DNA from 2 places in the Thiothrix nivea DSM 5205 genome. Region 2 is predicted to be linked to the other one. Evidence: predicted binding sites of a transcription regulator. Region 2 holds the regulator's gene; the other holds the start of a gene.

Region 1 (3,422 bases), 300 kb from region 2:
ACCCACACAAACCGATAGTCGACCCGCCTGATTTCGACCTTGATCTGCCAGATATGGCGGTGAAATCTTTGGGAATGGGTGTGGACGGCATTGACCCGCACAAGCCGATCATTGACCCGCCTGACCTTGACATGGAACTGGCAGGATTGGATTTGCCTGATGTCAAAGCCAGTCTGCCAGAAGCCGCCATAGAAATACCAGGGATTAAGGCAGGTTTACCGGATGTATCCGTGGAAATGCCGGAAGTTGAAGCTGACCTGCCACAGCCTTCCCTGCAAGCGCCGGAACTGAGTCCAATGGAAGCAGATGCCAGCATCCCGAGCGTAGCGTTCGCCGATGAAGCCCCGTCTCTGCCAGAAGCCAGCACGGATGACGGTGGCAGCTTACTGGACATGGCCAAGGGGGCAGTCGTTGCAGCGGGTGCAGGTCTGGTAGCCAAGGCCGCTTCCGCCATGGATTTCAGCGGTGTTGACCCACACAAACCGATAGTCGACCCGCCTGATTTCGACCTTGATCTGCCAGATATGGCGGTGAAATCTTTGGGAATGGGTGTGGACGGCATTAACCCGCACAAGCCGATAGTCAATCCGCCTGACCTTGACATGGAACTGGCAGGATTGGATTTGCCTGATGTCAAAGCCAGTCTGCCAGAAGCCGCCATAGAAATACCAGGGATTAAGGCAGGTTTACCGGATGTATCCGTGGAAATGCCGGAAGTTGAAGCTGACCTGCCACAGCCTTCCCTGCAAGCGCCGGAACTGAGTCCAATGGAAGCAGATGCCAGCATCCCGAGCGTAGCGTTCGCCGATGAAGCCCCGTCTCTGCCAGAAGCCAGCACGGATGACGGTGGCAGCTTACTGGACATGGCCAAGGGGGCAGTCGTTGCAGCGGGTGCAGGTCTGGCAGCCAAGGCTGCTTCCGCCATGGATTTCAGCGGTGTTGACCCACACAAACCGATAGTCGACCCGCCTGATTTCGACCTTGATCTGCCAGATATGGCGGTGAAATCTTTGGGAATGGGCGTGGACGGCATTGACCCGCACAAGCCGATCATTGACCCGCCTGACCTTGACATGGCACTGGCAGGATTGGATTTGCCTGATGTCAAAGCCAGTCTGCCAGAATCTCTGCCAGAAGCCAGCACGGATGACGGTGGCAGCTTACTGGACATGGCCAAGGGGGCGGTCGTTGCAGCGGGTGCAGGTCTGGCAGCCAAGGCCGCTTCCGCCATGGATTTCAGCGGTATTGACCCACACAAACCGATTATTGACCCACCTGACCACACTGCGGCTTTGCCTGCTAGCGGCTGGGGTGCAGGTACGGATGCCGGGAAAAGTGAGGAAGACGATGATGATGCTGATTGGTTGTTAGCTTTGGTACGGCGGATCAAATATGAATACCAAGGACGTAATCCCCGCGCGGTCAGCAAGTTATGGGATGCGGTCAGCAGTGATTATGACTGCTCGGCTCTTGATGAATACGAGTCACTCACCTTGCATCCCGCGCAGTACGACAAACTGGGTATAAGCCATTGCGGTGTCCCTCATGCCGGTTTTGTCGCGGTTGGCGGTGATGTCAGTAGCATAGAGCCGGGTTGCGCTGTCCTTTTCCATTACCCTAATGTCGTAGTGTGTCGTGACCACGAAGACAACCATCATTTTATCCGTGTAACCGGTTAAAGTCGTTGTGATTTCCCCTCCACATTTTAGAGGGGAAATCAGTCTCCCCATTAATTTGCGAAATATCAAAAATTATAATGTCTTTGGTTTAGTATTCTAAAAAACCGATTATGATAAGCGAAAAACCCTATCGTAGGGCGTGAAAAATCTTGACCTGCATCAAGTTGGTGCAGTGGCTCAGGCGTAACATGATTGCTCGAAACAATTTACCCTAAATAAAAAAGTAGGAGATAGTCATGAAAACACAAATCCTGATGGTGTCGCTGCTGACGCTGGGCCTAGGCTCTGCGGTCTGGGCGGAAGATGCAGCAAAAACAGAGCTGGCCAAGATTGAAGAATCTGCCACTGCCGCGAAAGATGCTGACAAGCCTGCTGATGTGGTTGCTGCCAAAGATGAACCGATCAAGCCGATTGAGGCTGCTGAAGTCAAAGACCCTGCCATGGTTGAGCTGGGTAAAAAGCTGTATTTTGACCCACGCCTTTCCAAATCCGGTTTCATTTCCTGCAACTCCTGCCATAACCTGAGTATGGGCGGTACTGACAACCTGCCGACCTCCATTGGCGATCACTGGCAACAAGGCCCCATCAACGCTCCGACCGTGCTGAACTCCAGTATGAACGTGGCGCAATTCTGGGATGGCCGCGCCAAAGACCTGAAAGAGCAGGCAGGAGGCCCGATTGCCAACCCCGGCGAAATGGCGTTCACGCATGAGCTGGCGCTCGATGTGCTGCAATCCATCCCCCAATACAAGGATGAGTTCAAGAGCGTATTTGGCAAGGATGAAATGGATATCGGCATGGTGACCGATGCCATTGCCGCGTTTGAAGAAACTTTGGTGACGCCAGATTCCAAATTTGACCAATGGCTCAAGGGTGACAGCAAGGCGCTGGCCGATAACGAACTGGCTGGTTACAAGCTATTCAAGGAAAGCGGTTGCGTGGCTTGTCACAATGGCCCGGCAGTTGGCGGCAACAGCTTCCAGAAAATGGGTGTGGTGGAACCCTACAAGACCGATAGCAAGGCCGAAGGGATGGCCGGTCTGACCAAGAAGGATGAAGACCGTTTCAAGTTCAAAGTGCCAACGCTACGTAACGTGGAAATGACCTATCCCTACTTCCATGATGGGGCTGCCAAGACGCTGGAACAGGCTGTTACCACCATGGGGCAACTCCAGTTGGGCAAGAAGTTTACCGATGCGGAAACTGCCGACATCGTGGCTTTCCTGAAGACCCTGACCGGCAAGCAGCCTGAGCTACAGCTGCCTATCCTGCCGCCTTCCACCAACGATACGCCAGTGCCAGAGCCTTTCAACAAGGCTGATATGGAAAAAGCCAAGCAGAAAGACGCTGCGGCCAAGACTGACGGCAAACAGTCCTGATCCTGCACAGTGAGGCTATCGCCCTTTCCCGGATCGTTTTTACGGGAAGGGGAGGGCGATACTGATGCGTAAACCTTGCCCCGGCCTGTTGGTAGCGCGGATGCTGCCGCCGTGGCTTTCAATGGCGCGGCGGGCAATCGCCAGCCCCAAACCATACCCGTTGCGGGCGGGGCTACCCGTGCTGCTGCGCTGGAATGGCTCAAAAATGCTCTCCAATTCCGTTTCCGGTACGCCACTGCCTTGGTCATCTACCGTCATGTGCAAGCTGTTGCCGTTTTGATGGATGGCGACCGTCACCGTGGTGTCTGGTGGGGTGTGGTGGATGGCGTTGCGCACCACATTTTCCAACGCCCGGTAAAGCAGC
Region 2 (3,422 bases):
GAAGATGAATACAAGGCGCACGCCTACATGAGCAATGAGGATCCTATTCCTCTGCCGTTGTCGCTGTATTTTCATATCCCGTTTTGCGACACGGTTTGCTTTTACTGTGGTTGTAACAAGATTGTCACCAAGGATCATTCCAAAGCGACTACTTACCTGGAATACCTGTTCCGTGAAATTGAAATGCAGGCCAAGCTGTATGACCGCGACCGCACGGTGGAGCAATTGCATTGGGGTGGTGGTACGCCCACTTTCCTGAATCACGATGAAATGCGCGCGCTGATGGAAAAAACCCGTCAGCATTTCAGCCTGCATATTACGGATGAAGGCGATTATTCCATCGAGATTGACCCGCGCTCCGTGACGGCAGAAACGATTGGCGTTTTGCGTGAAATCGGCTTTAACCGTTTCAGCCTAGGTGTACAGGATGTGGATGCCAAGGTGCAAGCCGCCGTTAACCGCATCCAGCCGATTGAACAGACCACTGCCATTATTGATGCCTGCCGTGCACAAGGCGCTAAGTCGATCAGCGTGGATCTGATTTACGGGTTGCCGTTCCAGACGGTTGATAGCTTCCGCCAGACGCTGAATACTATCATTGACATGTCACCTGACCGCCTTTCTGTATTCAATTATGCGCACATGCCCAACCTGTTCAAGCCGCAGCGCCGCATCAACGAAGAAGACTTGCCAACGCCGGAAACCAAGCTGCAAATCATGCAGTTGGCGGTTGAACACCTGACTGCTGCGGGCTACGAATACATCGGCATGGATCATTTCGCCAAGCCGGATGATGAGTTGGCGCTCGCCCAGCGGCAGGGAACTTTGCACCGCAATTTCCAAGGCTATACCACCCATGCGGATTGTGACCTGATTGGCATGGGCGTCAGTTCCATCAGTAGCGTGGCAGAGTGCTATAGCCAGAATGCCAAGAGCATGGAAGAGTACTGCGCGGCCATAGATGCAGGGTATCTGCCAGTTATCAAGGGGCTGACCCTGGATGAAGATGATGTGTTGCGCCGTTACATCATCCAGCAATTGGCTTGTCAGTTTGCGCTGGATTTTTCCCAGGTTGGGCGTCTGTTTAGTCTGGAGTTCGCTGATTATTTTCAGCGCGAACTGGAAATGCTCCAGCCCATGGCTGCGGATGAATTGCTGCGTTTCACCAACAAGGGTGTAGAAGTCACGCCACGTGGGCGTTTCCTGATCCGTAACATTTGCATGGTGTTTGATGTCAGCCTGCGCAAGCAGAGTGTCCAGCAGCGTTTTTCGCGGGTTATCTGAAATTAAAGTACATCACTGGCAGGGCGGCAGGTGTGATGCGCCAGCTGCTTGAGGCGGCTCATATCATCAATTTTTACCAGCCGATGCTGGACGGAAATGATGCTTTCCTCCTGTAGGCGTGAAAACATGCGGCTGAGCGTTTCGACTGCCATACCTAAGTAGTTGGCTAGGTCGTGGCGTGCCATTGGCAGGTTGAATTCATTGGCGGAAAACCCGCGCTCCCGGTTGCGCTCTGACAGGCTGGACAGGAATGTGGCGAGGCGTTCTTCGGTGCGCATTTGCCCAAGGGTCAGAAGCAGCATCTGTTCACGTTCCAGCTCAGTGCCGATCTGGCGCATCATTTGCCCGCGCATGACCGGAAGCTTGCCGCACAAGTCCTGGAAATTATCCATGCTTAGTTCACATACCAAGGTATCGTCAAGCGCCTGTGCGTCACAGGTATGGCGGTCACGGGCGAAGGCATCAAAGCCCAGCAGGTCGCCAGGAAGGTAAAAACCGAGTATTTGTTCTTCGCCATCCGGGGTTGAGAGTGAGGTCTTTACCGCGCCTGCCTTGACTGCGTAAATGGCATGTTGGCTGTCGTCACGGTGGAACAGGTAGTCTTTCTTTTTGATTTTAACCGTTTTGTTGATGGAATTTTCCAACAGATCCAGTTCTTCCCGCGTCAGGCCGCGTGGCAGGCACAGCTCGCTCAGGCTGCAATTGTGGCAGGCGACGGCGGCTTTCTTGGCGCTGTGTAAAGGGACTGTTTTCATGCCTTATTCCAAACTGTGTGGATTATCAATCGGTTCCGACCCAACTACTTCAGGGTTTGCACAAATCCCTGGTAGTCATCGTTTTTCTTGATGTGAATCAAAGCACTGTGCGTGACTTCACTTACACTTTGATTGTACACATTTATTGTCATTAGTATAAGGAGCATAGGCTATCATGGCGGAACTACTCTTTGGAAGCTGGATGGGCATATTAACCATCATCGTCATTCTATTTATGTTGGTAATGATGGCTTATCTGGGTTGGGTATTTGTAAAAAAATCAGGCGAATAGTCTGGGGCGGCAGAAATACATTCCACTTTGTCACGAGGGTGGCTAATATGCAGTTACTTGCGTAGACAGGAAAGAGCAGAAAGTGGAAGACCAACAATCAGAAAACCAGGCCCTTGCACGTAAGGGTATTTATCTGTTGCCCAATTTATTGACCACTGGAGCCATGTTTGGCGGTTTCTATGCCGTGGTGGCAGCCATGCAGGGCAAGTTTGAAGCTGCTGCAATTGCAGTGTTTGTCGCCATGATTCTGGATGGGCTGGACGGGCGGGTTGCGCGCATGACCAATACGCAGTCTGAGTTTGGCGCGCAATACGACAGCATGGCTGACCTGATTTCGTTTGGTGTGGCTCCGGGTTTGGTGATGTACCAATGGGCATTGGTGCATTTGCAGTCTTTCGGGGCGTCGTGGGGTAAGGCAGGCTGGCTGGCTGCATTTGTTTATGTGGCATGTGCTGCGTTGCGGCTGGCGCGTTTCAACACCCAGATCGGCAAAGTGGACAAACGCTTTTTTGTCGGCCTGCCCAGCCCTGCGGCTGCGGCTGTCATGGTGGGGATGGTGTGGGTGTTCCACGACCTGGAAATCACCGGGCGGAATGTGCAACTGCCTGCCTTACTCCTGACCCTTTCCGTTGGGTTGTTGATGGTCAGCAATATCAGTTTCTACAGTTTCAAGGACTTTGACCTGCGCAACCGGGTACCGTTTGTTGCGGTGTTGATTGTGCTGCTGGTGTTTGCGTTGACCACGATTGACCCACCTAAGGTACTGTTTGGGGTTTTCCTGGTGTATGCGCTGTCGGGGCCAGTCATGTGGGCGTGGCGGCGTTACCGGCGTTATCAGCGCCGCAGGAAGGGGGCTGATGACTGAAACGCGCTTAACGGGTCAGCCCGCCCGCGCCGAAGCGTTCAATATCCGGATTCTCCCGGAAGAAATCGACTTTCAGCCCATCCGCGCGCAAGGCTCGGGCGGGCAGAACGTCAACAAGGTGTCGACCGCTATCCACCTGCGTTTCGACATCCGCGCTTCCTCGTTGCCGGAGATCTGGAAGGAAAAACTGCTGGCTTACCCCGACCAACGCATTTCCAGCGATGGT

Evidence for each region. The regulator FNR, encoded in region 2, switches genes on or off when oxygen is low (the NO sensors DNR and NnrR bind a similar motif). The targets are predictions, from matches to a motif close to TTGATNTANATCAA.
Region 1: THINI_RS19355 (cytochrome-c peroxidase) is a predicted target of FNR. The motif match lies at 1,829-1,842, and genes of this name have one in related genera.

What each region holds. Positions count from the first base shown of each region.
Region 1 covers NZ_JH651384.1:3,880,539-3,883,960, forward strand. Annotated here, with positions in the region: gene THINI_RS19350 (hypothetical protein) at 1-1,679, shown strand, start outside; gene THINI_RS19355 (cytochrome-c peroxidase) at 1,916-3,058, shown strand; gene THINI_RS19360 (ATP-binding protein) at 3,098-3,422, opposite strand, start outside.
Region 2 covers NZ_JH651384.1:4,182,723-4,186,144, forward strand. Annotated here, with positions in the region: gene hemN (oxygen-independent coproporphyrinogen III oxidase) at 1-1,284, shown strand, start outside; gene fnr (fumarate/nitrate reduction transcriptional regulator Fnr) at 1,287-2,039, opposite strand; gene THINI_RS24605 (DUF3149 domain-containing protein) at 2,215-2,331, shown strand; gene pssA (CDP-diacylglycerol--serine O-phosphatidyltransferase) at 2,468-3,196, shown strand; gene arfB (alternative ribosome rescue aminoacyl-tRNA hydrolase ArfB) at 3,189-3,422, shown strand, end outside.